4 regions of the Moritella sp. 36 genome follow, and region 2 is predicted to be linked to each of the others. Evidence: predicted binding sites of a transcription regulator. Region 2 holds the regulator's gene; each other region holds the start of a gene.

Region 1 (7,634 bases), 1.1 Mb from region 2:
GCATACGTGATCGCTTCTGTCGGACAAGCCGTTGCACAAGTACCAACCCCCTGACATAAGAACGGGTTAATCTCGATCGCATGGCCATTACTTGATAACGCACCCGCTGGACACGCATCAACACAACGTGTACAGCCGCTCACACCACGGGATGAATGTGCACAACTGTCATTATTTAAACGGAAATACTTAGGCTTATCAAACGTACCAAGCATGTCAGGTAAGGTTTCAATCACATCTGCAATCGCCGCTTTACCACTGCCGACAGGGTAATAACCAGGTGCAGGGATCTCGGTGTTGATAATGCTCTCGGCACTCATATCAACCACTAAATCAAAGCTATCACCACCGATAGTTACTTCCGCTAGATTGACATAGGTATCAAGTAATGTACCAGCTACGCGGCAATTCACTTCGAATGCGCCTAAGTAACCTTTTATTGTTACGTCATTACTAAAAAATACCTTAATGTCATTACTTGTTTTCGCCGTGTTTTCAGCTGCCTGCGAAGTCGCAAGGAGTGTCACTGAATTAAGTGTTGAAAATTGCGGGGCCAGTGTAGTAATAGTATCGTGCGGACCAATGATCAATAGATTCCCTCGGCTCTCGTAAGAGACCGTTGGCGGGATCAAATTCGATAATTCAACCGTACCAGCGATTGCACTTAAGCGTGCTTGACCATTGCTATCTGTAAATGTTTCTAGAATACTTTTTAACATTGCTATTCCTGTATACTCGTCACCGCAAAAATTGGTGCCGATTAAACTGCGAGTTTAGTGCCCGAAGCTCTTTCTGCCGTACGGTTTTTACCGTACTTTATGCTGTAGCTAATAGAGCAATAACCGAACCAACTTTTAACGGAAAAAAATGACCTATAAAGAACTAAAGTCAGATAAGGACAGTTGATGTACTTCCAACTGAGACATTTTGTCGCTACAAATGATCACGCCTGTATCAAATTGTCCCGATTAAAATAAGGGTTATTAGTCCCTTTATGTCTCACCTTGCTGAATAATTTTGTGATGTGGCTCATCGCAGCCTTGCGATAATTTGAAATCTTCCGTGACGGGTTCAACTGTTTCATCTTCAACAGCTGACATTTCTGCTTCTTCTGTTCGTTCAATACTGAGGTCTTCTACTTGCTCAGGTTCTTCTAATACTGTCTTAACCCAACCACGTAACTGCTTTGCGATACTATCGTCGAGTTTAGGGATATTAGAAAAGTCTTCAGTATGATCGTCCATATCACTGATATAGTTGAATTCATCTGAATGAAACAATTTAGCGAGCGCCGCTTTTTTTACTGATTTATCAACCCCCTGCTTTAGAAATGAAACGACGCCGCTGTCAAATGTCACACTATCTGCATCTGCAATTGTTAATACGTCATCACTGCTCTTGTCTGCAATATCGCTCTGCTTATCTACCGCATCATTCGTCACTTTATCTAGCGTAACGGCTTGATTAATTTCTGCGTTAGCATCATAAACTGGCTCAGAAAATTGCTTAGATTCAGTTAATTCTTCAACGGCTTCATTCGTTTCCGATAACGTTGTTGAAGCTTTGTCTTTAGCCGTCAGAGAGCGGCTAGACCAACGTTGAAAAAAGTTAGTTGCCACTTGAACGTCCTTTTTTATCTTTATAACGTTTCTTTTTAAATTCAATCAGTTCGCCATGACGCCCAATGAATGCTTCCATCCAAGCCTGAACTGGTAAGGGCATTTGAATATGTAACACTTGATAATCGCCATCCATGTAACTGCTTGCGACACTTTGCGCGACAGTGATAAGTAACGGCGATAGCTGCTCATTATTTTCTTCACAAACAATAAACAAATGCGGGTCTTGTGAACTGAGGTTAAAACGATAATCAGTTCGTTCATCGCGGTATAACGTTAATACACGCTCATAACAGGTGCCAGTGCTAGCATCGTCTTGCGTGTGGTTGTGATCATATAATTCGACATTATCAATAGACCAAGACAGCGTCGTCCAGCGTCCAATTTGCTTTTCTTCAGAGCAAAGACGAAACCTGATTGGCCAACTTGATTCGTCTTTTTCTAAGCGCTTATGTTCATCAATTTGTTGCACACATGCTCCTTTATTCTATTTTTATAATTATTTAGTATTTTTATAATTTCTTATATAACGCACCCTACTCAGCAAAATTTAGACCAAGTTCAAGATAAGTGACAAATAAAATGGTGATACCCAAGTTACTTCAAGGTGCAGGGTATAAGTTGGAATGAACTTTGCTTACCTCTTGATAGATATATAAACCAGCAGGACTTCCGATGCCGCAATTACCAAAAATAATTAAAACCAATTCTTCAGTTGAGCACACTATGACCGTCGACATCATGGATGAATATGGCGATACTATGACCAAAGAGATCGCGTGTGAACATCCGCTAACGATTTACTTAAACTGGGTAGAAATCGTAACAGTGATGACGCTCGGAGCCCGACCTGCCGACCTCGTGCTTGGATATTTAAAAAACCAAGGTTTCATTGAAGACATTGCCGCGATTGAATCAGTAATTATTGATTGGGATACAAATTCTGCAGCCGTGATCAGCCGTGAAAATACTGATGGTTTAGAAGATAAGTTATCGAAAAAAACCGTTACTTCAGGCTGTGGTCAAGGCACCATGTTTGGCAATGTAATGAAAAAACTAGAAGGTATCACACTGCCACAACCTAGATTACGTCAATCAAAACTCTATGGTTTGTTAGAAGCATTAACTCACCACAACGCAACTTATAAAGCGGCCGGTGCAGTGCATGGCTGTGCAGTGTGTAAAGACACCACTATTTTATCGTTTGTCGAAGATGTAGGCCGTCACAATGCAGTTGATACCTTGGCTGGGGAGATGTGGTTAAAAGGTCAAACAGGTGAAGATAAGATCTTTTATACTACAGGCCGCCTCACGTCTGAGATGGTGATTAAAGTAGCGCAAATGGGGATCCCGGTATTATTATCCCGATCTGGTGCTACACAAATGGGTTACGACTTAGCAAAAAAACTGGGTATTACCATGGTTGCTCGCGCTAAAGGTAATCGTTTTCAAGTATATAACGGTATGGCGAACCTGATTTTAGATGTCAAAGGCCCTGACGCAGAAGCACTTGCACAAACAGCATCACAAGAACAATCATCAACACTAATCGGTAAAAGTGCATGAGCGAACACTTCCCTGCTTTTATGAATGTAAAGCAAGTCGCTGAGTATTTAGACCTGAATGAAAAAAAGGTCTACACACTGGCTAACGATGGTCATTTGCCTGCAACGAAAGTAACGGGTAAATGGTTATTTCCCAAAGCGATGTTGGATAAATGGCTACTGGAATCTTGCCATAACGGCGTACTGAATGACCGCTTACTCATCGCTGGTTCTGATGATCCACTCTTGCAACTCGTCGTGGGGAAGATGGCACAAAAGCTTGGCAGCACCGCACTGGTTGGTTATACCTCAACAGGCACTCGCCAAGGTTTAGCCATGCTCAGTAAAGGCCATGTGGATATTTGTGCGATACACTGGGGACATGCAGAAGAAGCAAGCTTACGTCACCCTGCATTATTACAGCAATATCCAGGGCATAAAAACTGGGTGCTGATCCACGCCTTTGAGCGTCAACAAGGCTTAGTGGTTAACAAAGAACTAGCCGATTTAGTGAACTCTCGCTCATTAAATTTACAAGAATTACTAACTTCACGTTGGCGATGGGCACTACGTCAAGAAGGGGCTGGCAGTATGCGCGCCTTAGGTGAATGGTTGCATAATCATGCTTACACTGTCGATATGCTTACCGCAGCGGAAACTTGTCACAGTGAACGAGAGCTAGCGTCTTGCATTGCCCGTGGAGAAGCGGATGTGGGCTGCGCGAGTCAAAGCACTGCAGGCGAATTTGGTTTAGGTTTTATTCCGCTAAGTACCGAAGCTTTTGAACTGGTGATCCCCAAAAATATCTATTTCCGTACCTTGCAGCAGCAATTACTACAGTCGTTATCTGATATGAAGATCCAAGCTAAGGGAGATCAACTCGGTGGTTATAACTTCAGCCGGACAGGTCAACAAGTCTGGAGTGCCAATTAGCCTTAAATTTAAGTACAAAGTAGACCTAAATACCACAACCTCAGCTATCAAAGCTCCACCTACAATCCCGTAACAGCTTAGGTGGAGCCATGAACATAGCTAAGCGTTATTTCATTGGTTGTGAAACCTGCTGTAACGCCATACTACCAGGTTCAATAGCGAGTTTCATATTGCCAATATTCCCCAATATGTACATTTCAACATCGAGCTCAATTTGATTTAAGTTCTTTAATTCAATATTCATACGACCATCCTCTAAAAATGTTAGGGGCCCTTGTAAATTAAGAGTAACAGGATAACTATGAAGATTATGAGTACCAAAAATTATCTTCATGAATGGATTATCCATATATATATCTAAATCAACTTTAAAATTAAGCCTATTTTCTTTTTCATTCCAAATAATATAGCCCGTTGGCACTTCTGTTTTACCATTTATCACTGGGTACTTAGTACGCATAATCATTGTTCCGGTTGGAACAGTCATGACCATAGAAAAAATACCAGTTTCAACCGTAACGTCTACGCTTGAAGATATCAGTTGCGCACTATGGACCTTAACCGGTATTCGGTTATTTTCTGCATCATACTCCCCGACTTCCGTCGGCATAAAACCACTCATATACGTTTTAGCATAATCGTCACTACAGATTTTATCTAACTCACAACCAACCGTACCTCGCTTCAAAAGGCCCTTTACTTCTAGTATAGATAACTGGGCTAAATTACCATTCTGCACCTCTTCTTTCACAGGGTCCCAACGATAATCACGGTTGGTATCGGTTGTTGGCATCATTAATGGATTAAACACTAAGTTGTCAGCGGGTGCTGCACGAAATGGCATTAACATATCAGGGCCACCACGACTCTCATTACTATCAGACTTAAGCAAGGTTGTTTGTAAAGGGTAACCTTGTGCGCTACATAGTACCTCACCACTAGAGCAATCAACGCTACCTTTAGTTTCACCTTCCGCAGAAATTAAAGAATAACGATATACGTTTAAACCTTGATCGTGCCAGTTCTCATCAGGAGAAAAGGTTAAGATTTTATTCTCATAATTGAGCACACCAGGAACCGTTCCGATACAGTTACCAGAACCGTTAGGTTCAACAATTTCGACACGGAACGAACCTGTATCACACGTTTCACCTAAACGTATACTGGCTTTATCCATCTGCTGACTGAACACGACAAAAATATCGCGATCCTCTTGTAAATTAAAGATATTTAACTTTTGGTCAGGTCCTCTCTTTTTACCCGATTTATCCTCTACCTCCACCTTTAGACCACCAGCACAACGACCCGCAATATCCAGCCCTAAGTCAGTGTCTTCAAAGGCGCATGAATAGCCTGGCACCATGCCTTCAACGGTTGGGGCAGTATAGCGAGCTACAAGCTTACCATTCACTTCAAACTCTGTACCTTGTTCTTTATTTGGAGTCTTAAAAGTTTGCATTACATGGGTACGATTACCCGTAAGATCTTTAACTTCACCAGAGACCGTATAAGCCGTTAATGGGATTAAGTTATCTACCGGGGCAATAATAATGGAAGCACCGTCCTGCGAAATATATGTTTCCACAGCCATACCATTTTCATCTTTAAGAATAAGATTTTGTAATGATGCGACATCTAGCGGTTTGTTATAGGTAATGATTATATTGTCACCTAAGCTAAAGTGCGCAGTGTTCCTGTTAGGGTAAGCAGAATGGAATACAGGTAAGAGAGTGTCGGCAGTAAGTGCTAGCGCTTCTGCTTCTGCTTTAGTATATGACTCCATATGAAATGATAGTTTCGCATGTGCATCATCAACACCTAAAATTTTCAAGTCAATTTCACTGATAGCATCAATGATCATCCTTGGCCCTTCAGTTCTAACCGTCCCTATAAATTCAAGATGCATAATATTCTGACTGAAACCACCATTCGCCCTACCATTTATCTTACCATTTTCAGTATAGCCATCAGCTGTCATTGCGACATCCATAAACAGGTGTAATTGCTTTGGTGCGTATTTATGATCTGAACTGGTATTATTAATTAAATAACCCGTCGCATCAGAAATAGTAGTCATGCGAATATTACCTGTATCGTAACCTGCTGAAAATGTCCCCCCTACTTTAACGCTCAGGTTCGAACTATTTAAAATAGAACCTTTGCGGATAACAAGGGGAGTCGAACGACCAAAATTAAGCAAGCTCGCGAATTCAGTAACCAAGTCAGAATTAATATAAGTTGTATCATTATTACCAATCAGTATTGATTTAATCGTTACCCCATTGGTGAGCTCTCCAGAATAAGGAGAAGCTTGCTCATTCGTATTTAGGGTAACATTCATTGTTTTAAATGAGCGTTTACCTGGATCTAATACCGTAAATTTTTTTTCTAGGCCTACAAAACTATTACCTAGGCTGTCCTTAACGCCGTTACTGACGATAAGTTGGTAGGTAGCACCAACATCCAGATCGATTTCGGGATCAAATGTTAGATAACGACCTTTGGCAATCAAATCACCTTCGACTTGCTCTGTCGTACCTATTTTTTGAAATTTAAATGTCTCACCTAATACCAAGGTTTTGACATCAATTTCGTTGGTCATACGTAGACGTAATGCCGTGAACGTCGTAAACGGTAAGTCATTCGTGGGATAAAACCCGTTAGTATCCAATGCAAACTCAGCCACGTTTTTTGCTAGGCGAGTAGTGAATATCAGCGGGTTTTGCATCGTTCTTTCTACGGTTAATTTTTGATTACCCTCTGCTTCATTAATCAATCCTATTTTATAAGTAACGGTATACTGTTCACCCGCTTTAAGCGCACGTTTTGGTTTTAATGCCAAACCATTCGCTTTTGGATTGTCAGGATCTGTTGCAAAACTACTCTCAGTCACTTCGACCGATGTCACTTCAATCACATTTCCGTCACTGTCTATCAAGCTAAAATTTTGTACCGAAAGACTATCTAACGGATGCGAAAAGGATAATAGTACAGAGGTATTAATCGCGACACCTCTCTGACCGTTAGATGGGTATGAGTAAAACTCATGAGCATTAAACAGACTGTTCGCACGACGATCAGCTAATTCACTAGGTGTTAAAACTAAATCATTACCATCACTACAACCTGAAAGTACGAAATAAAAAATAAGAAGAGCGAATTTAAAAAAATAATTGAAACAAGCGTTTATTTTTTTCATAGTGCCCCCTTAAAATTTAGTCGAAAATGAAAGTGCAATTGTTGACACTGAGCCGTCCAATTTAACCGGTTTATCATTTTCGCGATCTTGATGCTTAATTATATGATCGGTACGTTTGAGTTTTTGGTACTGATATGCGAGGTCAATCTGCCAAGGGTAAGCCGTTAAACCTGTACCTTTATGAAAATAAGAAAAACCAGCACCAAACACTTTTTTATCGGCGCTTAAATAATTAACATCTAACGTTGCTTTATCTGCATCTAATGGCGATTTTTCATAGCTTGCACCCGCCATTAATTTAAATGTATCGTTAAAGTTCAGTTCGATACCTGCGCGTGG
Region 2 (7,634 bases):
ATCAGCATTAACAATAAAGTAAAATAATTAACTGTTTAGATCGTTAACGCCATTGCAAATGAGTACCTAGATAGTTTTATGTTTATTTTTTTCTAAGGTTTGATGGCGAGTTTGCACTACACGATTTTGTAGTTTAAAGCTCTTTGCTAATTGTTCAGCAATGAATACCGAGCGATGTTGGCCGCCTGTACAACCGATAGCAACGGTGACATAACTGCGGTTATTTTTTTCTAACATTGGCAACCAAGTCGTGAGTAAGTTTTCAATCTGTTGTGAAAAGCTCATTACATCAGGCTGTTGGCTCAGGTATTTAATGACGGGTTCATCAAGACCTGTGTAAGGTTTTAATTCTGGGATCCAATGGGGGTTTGGTAGAAAACGGACATCAAATACATAATCGGCATCCATAGGTAGGCCATGTTTAAAACCAAATGATTGAAATACTAAGACAAGTTGGTTGTTTTTCTTTCCTAAAATACGTTCTTTAATCTGTTCACTGAGTTCATGAATATTGAGTTCAGTAGTATCGATTTTTAAATCAGCAAGTAACGCTAAAGGGCTTAATCGTTTTTTTTCTATTTCAATCGCTTGTGATAGAGATAGCTCATCTTTTGTTAACGGATGAAGGCGTCTGGTTTCACTATAACGTTTGATAAGGACTGACTGGTTAGTATCAAGAAATAAACTAGTCAGATCGGTGCTCGTTCTTAACTCTGTAATTATGTCGTTTAATTCTTTTTTTTCTGTCGGTAAATTACGGACATCAATACTCACTGCCACTTTTTCGGTTTGGTCATTTAAGGTTTTTAGCAGTTGTGGTAGTAATTTTACTGGTAGGTTATCTACGCAATAGTAGCCTAGATCTTCAAGCACGCGTAATGCAATTGATTTACCAGATCCTGACTGGCCGCTGACTATTATTAATTTCATCTTTTATCCTCACAGCGATATAAAATAATGGGTTCATTATCCCGCAATTGATTTGGATATGATATGTTTTAATTATGTCAGAAGCATTAATACCTAAAGGAAAAAGTGGTTTTCCTTTAGGTTATCTGTGGCGAGATTAAAATTAATGACGAATCAACTTCTCTTTATGCTTAATCACTTGGCGATCGAGCTTATCCAGTAAGCCATCAATTGCGGCATACATGTCATTGTGTTCATGCACGGCAAAGATCTCCCCCCCATTTAAATGTATTTTTGCTTCTGCAATTTGAAGTAATTTTTCGACATTTAAAATCACATGGATATTGTTTATATGATCAAAATGCCGTTCTAATTTGGAAAACTTGCTATCAACATAATCTTTCAGTGAGTCTGTAATGTTTACATGTCTACCGGTTAAATTAATTTGCATATATGTCTCCCCTATGAAGGTTGGATTAGCCTTATAATAGGCTTTTACGCTGATTAGACGGTGGTATACTTAGTGCCTCCCGATATTTTGCAATCGTACGTCTAGCCACTTTGATACCTTGATCAGCAAGTAAATCAGCAATCTTGCTGTCACTTAATGGTTTAATGACATTTTCTGCCGCGACCAATTTTTTTATTAATGCTCGAATAGCGGTTGATGAACATTCTCCGCCATTGTCAGTACTTACATGGCTTGAAAAGAAAAACTTAAGTTCAAAAATACCGCGTGGTGTATGCATAAACTTCTGCGTTGTTACCCGTGAAATGGTTGACTCGTGCATTTCCACTTCTTCGGCAATATCATTTAAAACCATAGGTTTCATGGCTTCATCGCCATACTCAAAAAAATCAATTTGTCGTTGAACAATACTTTTAGTTACTTTTAGTAAGGTTTCATTACGGCTATCTAAGCTTTTAATAAACCATTTAGCTTCTTGTACATGCGTTCGAATAAACTGCCCATCGCTGCTACTACGATTGCTTGTCGACAAGTTTGAATATTCATTGTTCACTTTTAATCTTGGCACAATGTCAGGATTTAACTCGACTACCCACTGATTATTTTTTTTCTTTACTAAAACATCGGGAATTACATAAAGCCCTTCAGTCTGATCGATAACATTGCCAGGTCTGGGTTCTAGACTCTGAATTAATTGCATGATCTCTTTAAGCTGTGGTTCTTTTAATTTTGTCTTACGGCTTAATTGACGGTAGTCGCGATTGCCTAATAAATCCATGTGAGACTGAATTATTTGCTGACATTCTGTTAACCAAGGTGTGTTTTTAGGTAAATGCTGGAGTTGGATCAATAAACATTCTTGTAATGAACGCGCTGCAACGCCGATGGGATCGAAATGTTGAATACGCTTTAATACTGCTTCTATTTCGTCTAATTCAACTTGCTCTTCACTATTTTCTTTACTACTGTCGCTAAGTTCTTGGTGACCGTTATTGACGCTAGACAGGATGTCTTCACAAGTCTGATTAAGGTAGCCATGATCATCAATGCCATCAATAATCGCAACGGCAATAGCACGATCAGTGTCAGAAAATGGGGTTAATTCCATTTGCCACATGAGATGCTCGTATAAGCCTTCGCTGGTCTCACCTTGATAGACTTGGTCTAAACCATCAATACTGCTACCCGCACTGCTGTGAGTCTGTATTTGAGGGGTATAGACATCATCCCAATTACTGTCATTAGGCAATTCATCTGGCATGGCTTCACTGGCGAGCGCATCACTAACTTCTATTTGGCTGGCATCGGTAACTGCGTCGTTATTATTTGGATTATGCTCATCACTACTTTCTGTATCGTTTGCTTGAGCTGTGTTGGGATCTTCTTGTTCCAGTAGCGGATTACTGTCTAATGCTTCTTGAATCTCTTGTTGTAACTCCAAGGTCGATAATTGTAATAATCGAATCGCTTGTTGCAACTGTGGCGTCATTGCCAGAGATTGACTCATACGAAGTTGTAATGATGGCTTCATCTAACGACTACTCTCTCTTCCTTAAATGCGGTAACGTATCAATATCAAACTATAGTCGGAATTGATCACCAAGGTATACTTCTTTCACTTTTTCGTTGGATAAAATCTCTTCAGAAGTACCAGATGCGATCAAATGTCCATGGCTCACAATATAAGAGTGTTCACATACATCGAGTGTCTCACGTACGTTATGGTCGGTAATTAATACCCCTAAACCACGATCGCGCAGATGTTGAATAATTTTTTTAATATCACCTACCGAGATTGGATCAACGCCAGCAAAAGGTTCATCTAATAAAATAAACTTTGGATCTGCCGCAAGCGCGCGGGCAATCTCAACACGGCGGCGTTCACCACCCGATAAGCTCATGCCTAAACTATCGCGAATATGGGTGATATGGAACTCTTCTAATAATTCTTCTAACTTTTCTTCACGTTCGAAACGCGTGAGTTCAGTTCGTAACTCTAAGATTGCCATGATATTTTTCGTTACCGATAAACGACGAAAAATAGACGCTTCTTGGGGTAAGTAACCAATACCTTGTTGTGCACGAATATGCATTGGCTCATGCGTTAATTCTTGGTCATCAATGAAGATTTGTCCATGATCTCGCTTAACCAAGCCAACTACCATATAAAAGGTGGTGGTTTTACCTGCGCCATTAGGCCCGAGTAAACCAACAATTTGGCCTGATTCAACTTCGAGACTCACATCTGACACAACTTTTCGTTTGTTATAACTTTTTGCTAAGTGTGATACTTTTAAACGTGCCATATGAATTCATCTACTCTAATTAGTTTTGTTGTCTTCAGGAGTGAAAATAGTGATCACTCGATCAGATTCATGCTTGCCGCTTTCGGCTATCATTTCTTGTTTGTCAATTTGGTAGATAATCTTGTCACTTTTAACTTCGCTATCAGCTTGGCGTAAATGTGCATTTTTTGACAAGATTAAGCGTTTTTTACCTAGCTCGTAGCGGATCTCATCTGCTTCGCCATTAATTTTCTTACCGTCATCAAGCTCTTGATAAAAAGTGGCTGGCGACCCTATGGCAATCATTACTTCTGTGCCTTTTTCGCCAGAGCTTAAGACCGTGAGTTTATCGGCATGAATTAATGTCGTCCCTTGAGTCACCACGACACTATCATAAAATATGACTCGGTTCTCTTTAATAAACACTTCTTGACGTTTGGCATTAACGACTACATTCTCTGTAAAATCAGACTCTAATGCGAGGGCTGAATTACTCATGAATAATGTTAATAGTAAAACTTTATATTTTTTCATCATTAGTATAAATCGCTTCAACTTGCTTAAGGATAGTCATGTATTCTTGCTTTAAATCACCTTCAAGTCCGACACCTGTTTGATGAAATAAGTCCCCTGAAATGGTAATTAACTGATCGCTATGCACCAAATTTTCGGCAAGCTCTAATTGTAAATAACTGGTAGTAATGGCATCAATATAATCATTTTTTTTCATATTCTTGATGACAACATCGTTTCGTAGTGTTGCCACGTCGTCGCTACTGAAGTTACCTTCTTTTGCTTTGATTTTCCATGTCGCTTGTGCATTTTCATCATAAATAATAATAACGGGGTTAGTAAACATTGTCATGCCTAACTCACCATAATGCTCCATGCTATCTGCAAAAATGCGACGTATAATTTTTCCATCAATACTAAATTCAACGCTACGTAGTATTTGAGCGGTGAAATCAGGCTGATATTTGGTTGACTGTGCCGTTGCAGACTCGTCATCAGGCGAAAAAAAACGCCAAATACCAAGTGCACAAAGAAAGAGAATCACAATTCCTATGTTTTGGCGGCTCATACAGAGGTGCCCTGTGCTTGGTCTAAGATCCCTTTGGCCAATAGGATTAGATCTGCTAATTCTCTTACTGCACCAAAGCCACCACGAATAGAGGTGCTAAAGTCAGCACTTTTTTTAACAAGCGGGTGGGCATCGGCAACGGCAACACTGAGTCCACAAAGATTCATTACTGGTAAATCAATGACGTCATCACCAATATAAGCCACATGCTCTGGCGATATTTTTAGTTCTTCGAGCAGCATATTAAATGCGATCACTTTGTTGTCTTGGCCTTGATAGATATGCTTAACACCTAAACCTTGCATACGGTTAGCTACAATTGTCGATTGACGGCCAGTGATCACAGCAACTTCGATATCGGCATTAAGGAGTGATTTTACGCCAAAACCATCGCGAGTGTGAAAGGCTTTTAGTTCTTCACCGTCGTTTCCCATGTACACGCGGCCGTCAGAAAAAACACCATCTATATCACAAATGAGTAGTTTTAATGTTTTTGCTTTGGTTAAGATGTCTTGTGGGATTGGACCGTATAATGTATTGATCATTTTATAGTACACCTGCGCGTAGTAAGTCATGCATGTTGAAGGCGCCGACGGGCTCTTGTTGTTCATTGACGACAATTAAGCCGTTAACTTTTTTGTTTTCCATGACTGCAAGGGCTTCTGCAGCTAAGATATGTCTATTAATAGTAACACATCTTTGTGTCATTACTTCACTGATTGGGGTTTGGTGAATATCTATACGTGCATCAAGGATACGGCGTAAATCACCATCCGTGAAAATACCAACCAGCTTAGACCCGTTATTAACCGCCGTCATACCAAGCCCTTTGCTAGAGACTTCTAATAGCGCATCAGAGATTGTCTCGGTTTGTTGTACGCTTGGTACGTCGTTACCTTTATGCATAATGTCTGAAATACGTAATAATAATTTTCTGCCTAAGCTACCGCCGGGATGAGAGAGTGCAAAATCATCAGCGGTAAACCCTTTTGCTTCAAGTAAGGCTACAGCGATAGCATCACCCATCACTAGGCTTGCAGTAGTACTCGATGTAGGTGCTAATCCCAACGGGCAAGCTTCTTTATCAACTTTAATACATAAACTAATTTTTGCTTCGCGCGCCATGGTTGAATTATCATTACTTGTCATCGCAATAATGGGAATACTTAAACGTTTAAGTACTGGGTATAACGCTAAAATTTCATCTGATTCACCTGAATTAGATAACGCAATAACCACATCACCACGTTCAATCATACCAAGGTCACCATGGCTTGCTTCGGCTGGATGCACAAAGAAAGCAGGGGTTCCGGTACTGGCTAATGTCGCGGCAATTTTATTGGCGATATGACCTGATTTACCCATGCCTGTCACAATGACTTTACCTTTACATTCGATTAATAATTCACAAGTCTCGGTAAACGTGGCATCAATATATTGGCTTAATTGAGAAATCGCTGCCGCTTCCGTGTTAATGACATTAAGCGCGCTTTGGCAATAGTTAAACTGACTCGACATGGTTACTCCCTAATGAAAATATTGTTTAATACTTAGACTAAACAATGTTAAATGCTACTAAATACAATGAATTGATACGCTACAAAACCAGCGAGTAAAATGGCACCTTCAACACGAGTAATACGTCCTGGACGGCCTCTAAAGCCCATTGCCATCACCAGCATTAACATAGTTGCGCCAAGCATATAATAGAAATCACGACTAATAATCGCCGGGTCAATCATGCCTGGAGCTAAAATACCTGGTAGTGATAATACAGCTAAGATATTGAATATATTAGAACCAATGATATTACCAATAGCAAGATCATCTTCACCTTTAAGTACACCAGTTACGGATGCGGCGAGTTCAGGTAAGCTAGTTCCAATAGCAATAATAGTTAGGCCGATCACTAAATCACTCATGCCAAAATACTGTGCAATAACAACGGCAGAATCTACAAGAAAATGTGAACTGACAGGTAATGCAATCATGCCGAAGACTAACCAAGCAACCGCTTTCCAGGTTGGTACACCTTCAGGTACGTCATCACTATGTTCTTGGATAAGTGGATCATTACTTGGACGTTTTAATGCTAGGATAGTTAAGGTGATGATAGTAATGAAGAAGAGTAATAATAAAATCACGCCTTCGTACATTTCCAGTTTTAAATCCCATAGCACAACACCCGCCAGTAGTGTGGTAATTAATACCATCGGGATCTCACGACGGATCGTTGCTGAGCCTACGAGCAGTGGTTTTATTAACGCGGTGATACCTAATACTAAGGTGATGTTGGTAATGTTAGAACCAATCGCATTACCAATAGCTGTGTTGGGTGAACCATTAAGTGATGCCGATACAGCGACCATCATTTCTGGCGCGGACGAACCCATCGCGACAATTGTCAGGCCAATAACCAGTGGTGAAATACCTAAGTTTCTCGCTAGTCCTGCGGCACCATAGACGAATTTATCGGCACTGATTACCAGGCCAATAAATCCAAGAATTAAAATAATAATATTTGTAGTTAACATCGGCACAGTTTAAAAATTGAATAAGTAAGAACACTATTTTCGGTCTTTTTGCACTGAAAGAAAAGGTAAATTGTTAAATCTTGTTTAGTATTCAAGATTGAAGGGGAAAAATCATCACATAGTTATGCTTTTATGATTGTGTATTATACCGATTACTTTTAGAATACTGGGCTATTTTAATACTTTAGTTTTAAGCGCAATTCTTTCAGCTAGATTGCCATTCACTTAAAACTAAACGTGCAGTTAAGGGTCTATTACAATAACGCTAGCGGCATGTACGGTTTTAACTACGCTTAGAATGGCGACATCATGGGATTTAAGTATTATGGATATTAAAGAATTACAAACATTGCTGG
Region 3 (7,634 bases), 400 kb from region 2:
AATCTTAAGTTGACCTAGACCTGTGATTGCGATGATATCGCCAGCTTGCGCTTCTTCAGTTTCATGACGCTCAAGACCCATGTAACCAAGTACAGTACCTACTTTACCGTTACGGATATGACCATCAGCACAAATAACACTAACTTGTTGATTTGGTTTAACAGAACCACGTGTTACACGGCCAACACCGATCACGCCAACATATGAGTTGTGATCAAGTTGCGAGATTTGCATTTGGAAATCACCATCACGATCGCCTTCTGGAGCAGAAACACCATCAACGATAGCTTGGAATAAAGGTTCCATGTTTTCAGTAGCTTCTTCAGACTCAACGTTAGCCCAACCATTAAGTGCAGATGCGTAAACAACTTTAAAATCTAGCTGTTCATCAGTTGCGCCTAGGTTATCAAACAGATCGAAGATTTGATCCATAACCCATTCAGGGCGAGAACCAGGTTTATCGATTTTGTTGATAACAACAATTGGCTTAAGGCCATGTGCAAATGCTTTTTGCGTTACGAAACGCGTTTGTGGCATAGGACCATCAACAGCATCAACGATTAAGCAAACACTATCAACCATAGACATAATACGCTCAACTTCACCACCGAAATCGGCGTGTCCTGGAGTATCTACGATGTTGATACGGTAATCTTTCCATGTAATAGCAGTATTCTTAGCAAGAATTGTAATACCACGTTCTTTTTCAAGATCGTTAGAATCCATTACACGTTCTTCATTACCACCACGTTTCTCTAAAGTACCTGACTGTTCTAATAACTTGTCAACTAAAGTAGTTTTACCGTGGTCAACGTGAGCGATAATCGCAATGTTGCGTAGTTTATCTAGCACTGTGATGCCTCTATATATTTTATATGGGTAAAAATTAGGCGGTATTGTAACCGCCTCCTTGTGATCTACCTAGCAAAATTTTGGCACAGAGTAAAATGATTGCAATTTATTTTATTTAAAAACCAAGCAATAGCCACTAAATGGGCTTTTAGCACACAAAATATAAATAAATATAGGCCGTATCACACAGTGATCAATTAGACTTACAGATGAGACGTTTTATCAACTATATTTGAATACGATTTTACTGGTAATCCCTGAAAATAAACCATAATATCGAACTTAGTAATAGTAAATGTACGCGTTTTTTTACCGCAACAATCGCTGCACCAAACAAGTGCGTAGCACGCACGATCTTCGTGCAGCAATAGATTGGAGCAAGGGAGAATACGCGAACTAAAGCAATAGAATCAACAACTTAAATAGTTGGCACATATATGGCATTATTTAAATCATGATTGTTTACAGTCAGCCACTTTAAATTAAGCCATCATATTGATGACACCGGAGGTTATTTTTTATGTCAGCAGAAAACGTATTAGCTCTAATTAAAGAACAAGACGTTAAATTTGTAGATTTACGTTTTACAGATACTAAAGGTAAAGAGCAGCACGTATCTCTACCACATCATCAAGTTAATGCCGGCTTCTTTGAAGAAGGTAAAATGTTTGATGGTTCATCAATTGAAGGTTGGAAAGGCATCAACGAATCTGACATGATTTTAATGCCAGATCCGGCAACAGCTGTACTTGACCCGTTCACAGAAGCAACAACTCTGAACCTTCGTTGTGACGTACTCGAACCTGCAACAATGCAAGGTTATAGCCGTGACCCACGTTCAGTAGCAAAGCGTGCACTTGCATACTTACGCTCAACAGGTATCGCTGATGATGTATTCTTCGGTCCTGAACCAGAATTCTTCCTATTTGATGATGTTAAGTACAAAACTGACATGTCAGGTAGCATGTACAAGATTGACGCTGAAGAAGCTTCTTGGAACTCTGATAAAGAGTACGAAGGCGGCAACATGGGTCACCGTCCAGGTGTTAAAGGTGGTTACTTCCCAGTATCACCAGTTGACTCTGCACAAGACATCCGTAGTGCAATGTGCCTAATAATGGAAGAAATGGGCTTAACAGTTGAAGCGCATCACCATGAAGTAGCGACAGCAGGTCAAAACGAGATCGCAGCACTATATAACTCAATCGTTGAAAAAGCGGATGAAGTTCAAATCACTAAATACGTTATCCATAATGTTGCACACGCTTACGGCAAAACAGCAACATTTATGCCTAAGCCACTTGTAGGCGATAACGGTTCAGGCATGCATTGTCACCAATCACTACAGAAAAATGGCGAAAACATTTTTTCTGGTGATCTGTATGGCGGTCTTTCTGAAACTGCACTTCATTACATTGGTGGTATCATCAAGCACGCAAAAGCAATTAACGCATTTGCTAACCCAGCAACTAACTCGTACAAACGTTTAGTCCCAGGTTTTGAAGCACCAGTAATGCTAGCTTACTCAGCGCGTAACCGTTCTGCATCAATCCGTATCCCAATCGTACCATCGCCAAAAGCGACACGTATTGAAGTTCGTTTCCCAGATCCAGCAGCAAACCCATACTTAGCATTCTCTGCGATGTTAATGGCAGGTATTGACGGTATTAAAAACCGTATTCACCCTGGTGATGCAATGGATAAAGATCTATACGACCTTCCAGCAGAAGAAGCAGCAGAAATTCCACAAGTTGCCTCTTCACTACAAGAAGCACTATCAGCACTAGATACTGACCGTGACTTCTTAACGGCTGGCGATGTAATGGCTGACGATACAATCGATGCTTACATTGCAATAAAAGAAGAAGAAGTTGAAAGACTGAACATGACAACTCACCCAGTTGAGTTTGAAATGTACTACAGCGTATAATTTCTTATTAATAAAAATTAATATCAAAAAACCCGCTATTTAGCGGGTTTTTTATTTGTGAAATAAATGTAACTAGGTGAAAATAACCATACAAATCAAGTAATCAAAGACAGGATGTCGCCATGAAATACGTAATGTTATTCATATTAATAATCACAAGCTATACTAGTGTTGCCGCTATTTATCAATGGACTGATGAACAAGGTATTACCCACTTTTCGGATGATGAAAGTAAACCAGCATCAGCCAAAGAAATTGATGTGAAGCTAACGCCACCTTCCATTGACTCTCTTACTCAATCAATTCCTCCGAAAACAAGTCATGCAAAAACCACAATGAATGACAAATCAGTCACGCCAAGTAGCATTCATATCAGCACACCACGCGATCAACAAACAATACGCAGTAATACTGGCGAAATCACAGTGTCTGCCACTCTCAGTTCAACACTGCTGTACGGTTCAAGTATTCGTTTATTAATTGATGGCATTACTTATAGTGAGCAAATTGAGAAGCAATTTGATGTCACAAACGTACCCATTGGTACGCATAAATTACAGTTACAAATAATTAACAACTTAGGCAAGGTAATTGCATCATCAGAGCTCATTACTGTTTATTTACATCGATTTAAGGCCAACTAAGCATTTCCGCTTTAATTTCACCACGCTGTACAGTAATATTTTAAAGTGAGCACCGAATTGGTGCGTTCAGTCACGGGATGTTTATCCTAATAAGGAAGTGCCATGGTAATGCTCCCAGAACCTCAACAGTCATTAATGAATAGCTTAGTTTCTTCGGTTTTCGTTCTCAATCATGATCTGTATATAAAATATCTCAATCCAGCGGGTGAACAACTATTAGGATCCAGTGCCAGTCGTGTGCTTGATGTGAAGATCACGGATATCATCGAACATACAACACTCGACCTTTCATTATTAGCAAGCATAATTAAAACAGGGCAAGGATTTACTGATAATGAAGTATCATTAGTCATTGATGATCGCCAACTATTAGTCGAAATTTCAGCAACATTAACGAACTTTAACTCGGAAGTCTGTGTTCTAATTGAAGCGAGACAAATAGACTTACAAAAGAAAATTAGCCAAGAACTTTATCAACACGTACAACAGCAAGCTGCACAAGAATTAGTACGTGGCTTGGCCCATGAAATTAAAAACCCACTCGGGGGATTACGTGGCGCCGCACAATTATTAGAGAAAGAACTACCAACGCCGGAATTAAAAGAATTTACAGGTATTATCATCGAACAAGCCGATCGATTACGGACGCTAGTTGACCGTTTATTGGGGCCACAAAAGCCTGGTCAGCAAACCATTTTAAATATTCATTCCGTCATTGAAAAAGTAAAACAGTTAGTCGAGTTTGATTTACCGTCAGGTATTATTATCGAACGAGATTATGATCCATCAATACCTGATTTTGAGATGGAACCAGACCTATTACAACAAGCACTACTTAATATAATTAGTAATGCCGTTCAAATACTAAAAGAACATGGCATCATTAAAATTATTACGCGTACAGCACATCAAGTGAATATCCAAGGACAGAAATATCGCTTATGTGCTGAAATAAAAATCATTGATAACGGACCCGGTATTCCAGAGCACATTAAAGATACCTTGTTCTACCCAATGGTTACTGCACGTGAAGGCGGCACCGGACTTGGACTTTCTATTGCTCAAAACCTGATTAAGCAACACAAGGGGAAAATTGAGTGCCATAGCTGGCCAGGTCATACCGAATTTGCCATTTATCTGCCACTAAGAAAATAAAGGATTAAACTATGACAACAGCAACAGTTTGGATTGTCGATGACGATAGTTCTATCCGCTGGGTTCTCGACAAAGCATTAAAATCACAGAAATTTGAAACCTCTGCATTTAGTGGTGCGCATGCCTTATTAAATAAACTCGAATTCGAACAGCCAGATATCATTATTTCTGATATCCGCATGCCAGAAATGAGCGGGTTAGAATTAATGAATAAAGTACATGCCATTCACCCTGACCTCCCGATCATCATAATGACTGCCCATTCCGATCTCGACAGTGCAGTCAATGCGTATCAGGCTGGTGCATTTGAATACTTACCAAAACCGTTTGATATTGATGAAGCCGTATCCTTAGCGACTCGTGCAGTGACTCATGCCAAAGAGCAAAGCAAAAACCGCCGTAAAAATAATAAAGTCGCGCCAGTGACTGAAATTATTGGTGAAGCACCGGCCATGCAGGAAGTATTTCGCGCTATCGGTCGCTTATCACGTTCTTCGATCAGCGTATTAATTAATGGTGAATCTGGCACAGGTAAAGAATTAGTTGCACAAGCGCTACACAAACACAGCCCACGCGTAAATAACGAATTCATTGCCTTAAACATGGCTGCAATACCCAAAGATTTGATTGAATCAGAACTTTTTGGTCATGAAAAAGGTGCTTTCACTGGCGCAGCAGGTGTGCGTAATGGTCGCTTTGAACAAGCTAATGGCGGTACCCTATTTTTAGATGAGATCGGGGATATGCCGATTGATATTCAAACGCGATTATTGCGGGTACTTTCTGATGGGCAGTTTTACCGTGTAGGGGGCCATTCTCCGGTGAGCGTGGATGTACGAATCATCGCAGCAACGCATCAAAACTTAGAAAAGAAAGTAGCTGATGGTAGTTTTCGTGAAGACTTATTCCATCGTTTGAACGTCATTCGTATTCATATTCCATCGTTAAATGAACGTCGAGAAGATATTCCTAAACTCGCCAATCATTTTTTAATCAGAGCGGGTAAAGAGCTGAGTGTCGAAACCAAAATTCTCAGTAAAGAAGCACAAACCTATTTAGCCAATCATCATTGGTCCGGTAACGTTCGCCAACTTGAAAATATTTGTCGTTGGTTAACCGTGATGGCCAGCGGCCAAGAAATATTCATTGCTGATTTACCTTCTGAGATCACCGAAGAGCAATCGCCTTTAATAAGTCATGGTAGCGCGGCTCAAAGTGGCGACTGGCGCACACAATTAAAAACCTGGACGGCACAGCAACTCGCATCAGGACAGAGTGATATCCTTGCTGAAGCAATGCCCGATTTTGAACGTATCATGTTACAAACCGCACTCGAGTACACACAAGGTCATAAACAAGATGCAGCAAAACTACTGGGTTGGGGTCGTAATACTCTCACCCGTAAGTTGAAGGAACTCGATATTAATTAATTATGCTTAGGCAGTTAACCTATTCTTTAAGTTAACTGCCGCTTACTAATTCAGTGAGTCATGTTTCTCAATAATATAATTATGGAGTATCAAAGCTAAGTCATTATCAATATCAAAATTCAACGCCAGCCCTTTACCATTATTATTTTCATTTTCAATCCGTACAACGTTAGCCTTAACTAAATGAAAACCACGTTGTGGGATCTTTAAATAAAAGTTCACACGGTCCCCTTTTTGAAGGTTAAAATCAATAGACGAAAATTGCTGCGCACTGCATAACATAAATAATCCCGACGTCGATATATTCAGAACAGCCCCCAATAAGACTTCACCTTTCGGATCAAATACCTTTAAACCTTTAGGATCCGATAGGCGCCAATAACGCCCTTCTCCACCTTTATGATCAATGATATCGGGAGGACCAAGCTCCTTTAGCTCATCGCTATAGCCATCACTAATAAGATAAAGCGGAAAACGAAATTCCTTTTGTTCGCTTTGCGTTACCAATACAATGTCATCAGATTGCGCTAATACATCCAGCATTTTTTTGGAAATGTGCGAAATACATACTTCACGGCTAACATCATCAGCATGACTTTCAATTACTTCCTGTAATAAATTAAGTTCATCTTGAGTTAAAATATCCGTCACTTTCTTTGGCATGAAAAAACCTTTATTACTTTGTCGAGAAACATCCTGTTTGCTATACAAAGAGTGGGAGTAATTTAAATTACATTTTCATCTAGTTATACTAATCTTAGTAAACCAGAACAGCTTTAACCTTGCAAATATAAAAACTGTGAGCTTGATGCACTGTCATAAAAGTAAGTATTAACAAATAACGATTCCGATGTAGCAACAATGGAGCCGAACATGGAAGTAAATCTAGATAATATAAATAATGAAGTCTGTCTAATAGAAACGATAGAAGTAAAAGGCGAGTTTATTATGGAAAAACGTCACCGCCATGAGCGGCGGCAACGTTCATTAAATCATTGCTCTCGTTATGAGCGCCGTGTTCATGATCGACGCGGTGCCCTTAGCAACAAGATTGATATTACAATCTAATCTCTAATGATGGTGATGATGCGGTTTCGCATTTCTAAAACTATGCGGTAATAATTCCAGCATAAAGCTACGCGCACCACGACGTAAAATACTTATAGAAAATAGAACCGTCACAATGACTAAACTTAAATAACGCCACCAATCATCTTCCCAATGTGGTGCTAGCGTTAACCATGGCTTAGGCAATTCAGGTACCCAATACATAATCCCCAGACCTAATAACAAGGCTACAGTGACAATCGCCATAACCACAGCGATTGCAATGTGCTTACCTTGGTTATCTTTAATAAAGCGGTATAAATCTAAGTTAAGCGTTGGTCCCACTAAACTAAAGGCAACAACCGCACCAGGCGATACGCCAGCAATAAGCATAATCGCTAATACAGGGGTAATACCCGTCGCACAAAAATGAAAGGGTAACGCAATCAAGATCGCCAGAACCACTTGCAACCAAGGTTCTTGCTGTAAAAACTGCCAACCAATCGTCGGGGTAAATGTTGCTGCGGCAATTAAGCCAAACAATACCCAAGGTGCTGTATGATCAATTAAATGCGC
Region 4 (7,634 bases), 580 kb from region 2:
AATTGCCGGACCAAGTAACCAGCTGAAATCAAGATCTACATATTCACGGTTACCGGTTTTCACCAAGATACGCTCTACCGTCTCTAACGTTGGGTCAATTTTGACACCAGCTTCAAGCAAGCGTTGAATTGGCACAAATTCACGATCATAGATCTCACCAATAACAACGCGGTTAGAACCATCTTCAAGCTGTACATTAAATTCATGTATCGCACTTGGCCAGAAGTAAGTCAAACCACGCCATGCGATCAACATCAACAAACCAAGAACTGCAATCAAACTTATACTTACAGCACCACCTGTCATCCATATCCAAGGCGATCCTGAGCGAAACCAATTTTTCATTTTAATATCCTATTACAAGCCTTAGATTAAATCGCGCTGTATTTTTCACGTAAACGCTGTCTCACGTATTCCGCAATAGTGTTGAATACAAACGTCAGAATAAAGAGTACGAATGCCGCTAAGAACAGTACGCGGTAATGCGAGCTACCCACTTCTGATTCCGGCATTTCGACTGCAATGTTGGCAGCCAATGTTCTCATACCAGAGAAGATATTAAAGTCCATTACAGGCGTATTACCGGTTGCCATTAATACAATCATTGTTTCGCCAACCGCACGGCCTAAGCCCATCATGACTGCCGAGAAAATACCTGGACTTGCAGTGAGTAACACAACTTTAACCAGTGTCTGCCAACTTGTCGCACCCAATGCCAATGAGCCTTGCGTTAAATGCTTTGGCACACTGAAAATAGCATCTTCAGCAATAGAGAAGATAGTTGGAATAACTGCAAAGCCCATCGCAATACCAACAATCAAAGAGTTACGTTGGTCGAAACCAAAGATATCATTGATATAAGCACGTGCGTCACCATCAAAGATCAAGTCTTCTACAAGCGGACTAACCGATACTGAGAAGTAACCAACAAGTAATAACACAGGCAACAGGATGATAACGTGTGCACCTTGTGGGACACGATTAACAAATGATTGTGGTAAGAAATGCCAAATAGCCGCCACCATCACAGCCGAAAATGGCAAGAGCACCGCGATCATCATCACACCGGGCAAATTCATTTCAACAAACGGTGCTAACCATAAACCAGCAAGGAAACCAAGGATTACCGTTGGTAGTGCTTCCATGATTTCAACCGTTGGTTTAATTACTTTACGTAAACCAGAGTTCATGAAGTAAGCAGTATAAATAGCACCTGCTACCGCGATTGGCACCGCAAATAACATCGCATAAAATGCGGCTTTAATGGTACCAAATGTGATTGGCACTAAGCTTAGTTTCGGTTCAAAGTCATCAGATGCCGAGGTCGACTGCCAAATATAGTCTGGTTCCGAATAGCCTTCATACCAAACTTCTTGCCACAATGCACTCCATGTCACTTCAGGATGCTCATTGGTTAGCTTATAAAAGCCGATACCCTGTTCTGATTCAACTAAGAAAGCGTTTGCACGAGGAGAAATTGCAATATGCTGAAGTGAACCCATACCAAGATCTTGGTGTAATAGTTTAGTTTCACCTGTGGCGTGAAAAATGGTAAGGCTATTATCCACCCCAACCGTCATGAAACCTTTACGAGAATATTCAGTGGTAATATCAATGACACTTGATTGCGCATCAAACTGACGAATTTTAGTGAACTTACGCTCGCCATCTTTAGCCACTTCAAACCATTGACTCACCACACCGTTATCATTCGCGACCAGTAATGAACTTGCGCCAGTTAATAATGCAACGTGGGTCACGTTTTGTTGTTTTTCATTAATATCTAACACTTCAACAATCGAAATATCATCGGTATCACGAATATCATAGATAGACAGTTTGTTACCACTACGCATGAAGATAAAGCGGAAATTTGGTGTTAACAATACTTGTTCAACATCCATCGGCATTGAAGGCAGCTCAATTGTCTCGCTGCTCCATTCCAATTCTTCCGTCATGAAGTTTTCTTCTGCAGTATAACGTAGCAATATACCGCGGTTATCCGCCGTCACCGCAACGATAGCCGCATCTTCACCTTCAACTTCAATTGCAATATGTTTTAATGCTTGCCCTTGGCTGTCAACTTCAATTTGTTGCTCACCAAATGGGAAATTAACTTGTGGTGTGATAAGACGCTTATCACTAGGATAGGTGACATCGAAATCAGCTTCCGCAACTAACGCCTTACCATCATTAAAACCAAATACAACGATAGGTGATGTTGGCCCTGTTTGACCAAATGACGTCGCCGGCTGTGGTAATGCATATTGCATCAACTCAACGTTGGGATCTAAAGTGTTAAAGAAGTTAATGCCTAAATCACTATAACGGTAGGCTATTTCATTTTGCTCTTCCATCGCTAATGCATAAGTATTACCAGCAAAAGATTGACTGTATTGTGCTTTAGATTCTATTTTCGCCGATTCAAAAACCGGATAAACCACATACAGTAGGTAGCAAAATATTAGCAGCAGTGTCATCAGTACAACACCTCCGCCCATTTTAATACCATATTCTGCGAGTTTATCTTTAATTAGACGTTTACGGGAGCCCGCAATCGTTAAAGAAAACTGTTCAGCCATCTCTTCCTCGTATTTAGCTGTAATTAATCACAACGCGATTATATGTAATATTTATGACAGTTATATGACATCACTCAACAACGTTAAATATATTCCACTTTAGCTGGTCTAAGCACTGATATTTATATACCAGTGCTATATTTATGCACGTTATTTGCATATAGTATGGCGCATCATATTAAGTGATGAAAGTAGCTAAAACAAAACGTTTTACACCGGATTTTTTATATAGGGCTTAGAAATGCTTAAACAACTTATCGTAACGCTTATTGGTGATGATAAATCAGGTCTCATAAACAACTTATCACGTGTCGTCGCCGAACATAAGGGAAACTGGTTAGCAAGTAACATGAGTGAGCTAGCAGGACAATTTGCAGGTATCTTACAAATTTCAGTAGAAGATGAATATTACCGCGATCTATGTGAAGCATTGAGCCTGATCCCAGGCCTAACCATAAGTTTCGCCGAAGGTAAAAATCAAAGTATTTGGCAGAAATCACCCTGCCTTATCATCCAAGATAACGACCGTCCGGGAATTATCAACGAAGTATCTAAGATATTAACGCAGCACGGTATTGAATTAAAAGCGATAACAACACACAGCAAAGATCTGTGGCAGTCTGATAACAATCGTTTTTATGCCAAACTTAAGCTAGCGCTGCCTGATACCCTAGACCATGATATGCTCAGTGGTGACTTAGCAAAAATATCGCCAACCTTGATTGCTGAAATGACCGAAGCTTAGGTATATAGGCGGGTTAATAGATAAGTAGACAAACAGGTAAACAAATCATTATATAAAAATGGCGCCATTACCAACTATGATAATGACGCCGCACTCAATACTGTCACACTTTATTCATAAAAATATCCAATGATATTCTTATCATTAAGACTATTTATGACACATTAATTAACGTCACTTTACCGTCTTCATCTACCTCTGCAATATGCCCTTTTGGCTCTTCCATTAATAACAAAGCAATAAAGCCGACTATCGCCGTGATTGAAATCGCATAAAAGAATACTTGTGTCGATACGATTGAATACAGTGTTAAATAAAATACAGCCCCTACATTCCCATAAGCACCAGTCATTCCCGCAATTTGCCCCGTTAAACGACGCTTAATTAATGGTACCGCAGCAAATACAGCACCCTCGCCAGCTTGCACGAAGAATGAACATGCCATTGCGGTTGCGATAGCAAGCGGTAATGACCACGCAGCCGTAATTTGTGACATCGCATAATAACCAACGGCTAAACCAGCAGTTAAGATCAATAATGTCTTCTTACGACCAAAGCGGTCACTGATCCAACCGCCACCGGGACGTGACATTAGATTCATAAAGGCGTAAGACGCTGCAACCATACCTGCTTCCGTCATTCCTAGTCCGAATGTTTCTGCAAAAAATAGCGGCAACATGGAAACAACCGCTAACTCAGAACCAAACGTAGAAAAGTACAAAACGTTAAGTACAGCGACTTGCTTAAACTTATAACGTTCAATTTCAGGCACTTCTTTAACAAAAACATCGCTATTTACTTGGTATGTTTTCCAGCAATCAAGTACATAAAGAACACCTAAACCAACATAAATAGAGTGGGTGATAGTTTCTGTGAACATACCGATTTGTAACAACTTCCACGCTAATAAGCCAAGCGTCAGGTACATAGGTAGTTTCATGATCAGCAGTAAATAAAAATCACCTTTGCTGGTCACTTCCATTGCTCCGCCTTTTTTGGGGCGGAAATAAGTTGCACCTTTAGGTGTATCAGTAACATTAAAGTAATACACAATACTGAATAACAAACTCATTAAACCTGTGATGGCAATCGCATAGCGCCAGCCATCTTCACCACCAAACAATAATGCAATTGTCGGTAGTGTGAATGCAGCAGCAGCCGAACCAAAGTTACCCCAACCACCATAAATACCTTCCGCGGTACCTAACTCATTGGCAGGAAACCATTCACTAACAATACGGATACCAACTACAAAACCAGCACCAATCAGCCCCATCATAAAACGCGCTATTGCTAACTGTTCAAAGGTCGTCGCCATTGCAAACATAAAGCAGGGAATAGAACAGACAGCTAATAATGTAGAGTAAACAATCCGAGGTCCGTATTTATCGGTTAGCATACCTATAATCACTCGAGCAGGAATGGTTAAGGCTACATTTAAGATCAGCAGAGTTTTAACTTCTTCAGTGGTTAAACCTAAACTGTCTTTAATCGCTAACATTAGTGGTGCTGCATTAAACCAAACCACAAAAGTAATAAAAAATGCCATCCACGATAAGTGTAAAGTTTTCATTTTCCCTGAAAAAGACAATATATTAAATTTTTCTTGTCCCATAAAAATTCCCTCTAAGATATAAAAACAAAGTTTAAAAAATTTTATCTTATCTAGAACAAAGCAATACTAAGGCCAACTTAATAAAAGCCAACTTAAACACTACTTATCAATGACTTACAACCAAGGAACATCAAAACCATAGACCTGGGGTTGAATATTTGCACCAACATGGTGACTAAATGTGAGCAATGTATCATTTTGAGAGCAATTTCCCCAAGCTTGCACATACAGTAAACAAGGCTACGACCTCATTTTATTTTATGCCAGAAAGCAAAAAGCCCGCTAAATAGCGAGCTTTAATCATTTAACCTAAGTAAGTCGTATTACAGTGTAATACCTGCTTTCTTAAGGTCTTTTGATGTAACTGAGTTAGGTAATGGGATATAACCATCTTTAGCTACGATCTTCTGACCTTGTTTCGATAATATCAGTTTTAAGAACTCCGTTTGCATTGGAGATAATGCTTTGTTCGGGATCTTATTGATGTAAACGTATAGGTAACGAGACAATGGGTATTTACCTGATGCAGCGTTATCTAACGATGCTTCGATGTAGTTAGTCCCTTTTTTCGCTAGTGGTACTGCACGAACACCTGATGTTTTATAACCGATACCTGAGTAACCGATTGCATTAAGTGATGATGATACAGACTGTACAACAGATGCTGAACCAGGTTGCTCATTCACGTTATTTTTGAAGTCACCTTTACACAATGCTTTCTTCTTAAAGTAACCGTAAGTACCCGATACTGAGTTACGACCAAATAATTGGATATCACGCTCAGCCCAAGAACCTTCTAGTCCTAATTCACCCCAACGTTCAACACGCTTCGCTTCACCACATTTTAGTGTGCTTGAGAAAATCGCATCTACATCGGCAATGTTTAAACCTTTAATTGGGTTATCTTTGTGTACGAATACCGCAAGTGCATCGATAGCAACTCGAATTGCTGTAGGCTTGTAACCGTAACGTTTTTCAAACGCTTCGACTTCTTTAGACTTCATTTTACGGCTCATTGGACCGAACTGTGAAGTACCTTCTGTTAGTGCAGGTGGCGCAGTAGAAGAGCCAGCCGCTTGGATTTGTACGTTAACACTTGGGTAAATATGTTTGAATTCTTCAGCCCACAACGTCATCATGTTTGCTAATGTATCAGAACCAACTGTAGATAGGTTACCTGAGATACCACTTACTTTTTGATACTCTGGTAATTTAGGGTCTAGTCCTGCTGCAAATACGCTTTGTGAAGCGATTGCTGTCATTGATATCCCTAATGCTACAACAATTTGTTTAATATTCATTTTACTTCTCCAAGTATAATTTTTTATTTTGTGTCTATGACTACAGGGTATATAAGCTTTGTATTTAGTGTCCACGACTACAAGTAATATAAGCTTGTATCTTGTACCTCGTTTCTGTGAATACAAGTATTCAATAAACTGATGACAATAATATGAATGAAACATGACGGTTTGATGACAGCGCACGATTTATTACAAATAAACCTCTGCTAATTACCCATACAGTATAAATTTATCGCTAAAAAAAAGCCCATCGCATAGTGGATGGGCTTAGTTATTGAATAATACTAGTCACAATCGCGGTAACGTTAGTGGCGTTTTACATACGTCACTAACGGTAAGGTGAAGCTAAAGCAACTGCCTTTGCTCACTTTGCTATTAATTTCTAACACACTGTCATGATTGCTTAAAACATGCTTCACAATTGATAAACCAATACCAGAGCCACCAGAATCACGTGAACGCGCATCATCAACACGATAAAAACGCTCAGTTAAATGATGTACATGCTCGGCAGAAATACCATCGCCATTATCGGTCACACTTAATGAACCACCAGCGGCTGTATGCTTCCATTCAACCACCACTTTGCCGTCCGTAGGCGTATAGCGTACCGCATTGTAGATCAAATTAGATACCGCACTGCGCAATTGTGATTCATCACCCAATGCAAACAGGCCGTTTTCAATGTGGAACTCTACATTTAAGGCTTTATCCGCACCTAAAATCAATACCTCTTGTTCTAACATCGACAGCATAAACGGAATATCAACTTGCTTTTCAAAGTCGACAGCCTGTGCAGCTTCAATACGAGACAAGGCTAATAACTGGTTCACCAACGAATCCATACGCGCCGTTTGTTCAGACATGACTTTATGCGCACGAGCAAACATTTTATCCGATTCATCAGGCTCAAGCATTTCCAGATAACCCTTTAATACGGTTAACGGTGTACGTAACTCATGAGAAACATTGCCCATAAAATTACGTCTGACTTGTTCTAGTTGACGCAGTTCAGTGACATCACGAGCCACCAGCATCGATTGATCATCGGTATACGTCATTACGCGAATTTCTAACGTCTTGGCATTATGCACTGGCGAAGTGATCTCTAACGGTTCTCGGTAATCTTTCGAATTTAAATATTGAATGAAATCCGGAGTTCGGATCAAATTACCAATATGTTGATGCGCATCATCTGGCCATTTCAGACCAATCATTTGTTGCGCTAATTTATTACACCACATAATGGAATAATCAGTATCTAACGCAACCACGGCATCCGGTAAGGCTTCAGCACCTTCACGAAAACGCCGAATAACCATACGCAATTCTTTACGCTTACGTTTATGTCGACGCTGCAAACGATAGATGCCATTAAAAATGGATTC

Evidence for each region. The regulator sigma-54, encoded in region 2, starts transcription at its own class of promoters, with help from an activator protein. The targets are predictions, from matches to a motif close to GTTGGCACGNNNNTNGNNT.
Region 1: HWV03_RS18575 (formate dehydrogenase accessory sulfurtransferase FdhD) is a predicted target of sigma-54. The motif match lies at 2,240-2,258, and genes of this name have one in related genera.
Region 3: glnA (glutamate--ammonia ligase) is a predicted target of sigma-54. The motif match lies at 1,278-1,296, and genes of this name have one in related genera.
Region 4: HWV03_RS03800 (NarK family nitrate/nitrite MFS transporter) is a predicted target of sigma-54. The motif match lies at 5,001-5,019, and genes of this name have one in related genera.

What each region holds. Positions count from the first base shown of each region.
Region 1 is NZ_CP056120.1:4,205,956-4,213,589, forward strand. Features, by position in the region: gene HWV03_RS18560 (4Fe-4S dicluster domain-containing protein) at 1-719, opposite strand, end outside; gene HWV03_RS18565 (DUF3306 domain-containing protein) at 993-1,619, opposite strand; gene HWV03_RS18570 (DUF3305 domain-containing protein) at 1,609-2,091, opposite strand; gene HWV03_RS18575 (formate dehydrogenase accessory sulfurtransferase FdhD) at 2,295-3,185, shown strand; gene HWV03_RS18580 (helix-turn-helix transcriptional regulator) at 3,182-4,096, shown strand; gene HWV03_RS18585 (Ig-like domain-containing protein) at 4,203-7,295, opposite strand; gene HWV03_RS18590 (OmpP1/FadL family transporter) at 7,305-7,634, opposite strand, start outside.
Region 2 is NZ_CP056120.1:235,674-243,307, forward strand. Features, by position in the region: gene rapZ (RNase adapter RapZ) at 67-930, opposite strand; gene hpf (ribosome hibernation promoting factor) at 1,073-1,360, opposite strand; gene HWV03_RS01090 (RNA polymerase factor sigma-54) at 1,392-2,909, opposite strand; gene lptB (LPS export ABC transporter ATP-binding protein) at 2,959-3,684, opposite strand; gene lptA (lipopolysaccharide transport periplasmic protein LptA) at 3,700-4,161, opposite strand; gene lptC (LPS export ABC transporter periplasmic protein LptC) at 4,184-4,744, opposite strand; gene kdsC (3-deoxy-manno-octulosonate-8-phosphatase KdsC) at 4,741-5,289, opposite strand; gene HWV03_RS01115 (KpsF/GutQ family sugar-phosphate isomerase) at 5,291-6,262, opposite strand; gene HWV03_RS01120 (calcium/sodium antiporter) at 6,310-7,278, opposite strand; gene HWV03_RS01125 (BolA family protein) at 7,604-7,634, shown strand, end outside.
Region 3 is NZ_CP056120.1:4,877,880-4,885,513, forward strand. Features, by position in the region: gene typA (translational GTPase TypA) at 1-852, opposite strand, end outside; gene glnA (glutamate--ammonia ligase) at 1,373-2,782, shown strand; gene HWV03_RS21740 (DUF4124 domain-containing protein) at 2,905-3,426, shown strand; gene glnL (nitrogen regulation protein NR(II)) at 3,529-4,581, shown strand; gene glnG (nitrogen regulation protein NR(I)) at 4,593-6,011, shown strand; gene HWV03_RS21755 (PilZ domain-containing protein) at 6,057-6,674, opposite strand; gene HWV03_RS21760 (hypothetical protein) at 6,885-7,079, shown strand; gene HWV03_RS22685 (permease) at 7,083-7,634, opposite strand, start outside.
Region 4 is NZ_CP056120.1:820,345-827,978, reverse strand. Features, by position in the region: gene pstA (phosphate ABC transporter permease PstA) at 1-345, opposite strand, end outside; gene HWV03_RS03810 (ABC transporter permease subunit) at 372-2,582, opposite strand; gene HWV03_RS03805 (glycine cleavage system protein R) at 2,824-3,327, shown strand; gene HWV03_RS03800 (NarK family nitrate/nitrite MFS transporter) at 3,482-4,942, opposite strand; gene HWV03_RS03795 (PstS family phosphate ABC transporter substrate-binding protein) at 5,266-6,243, opposite strand; gene phoR (phosphate regulon sensor histidine kinase PhoR) at 6,552-7,634, opposite strand, start outside.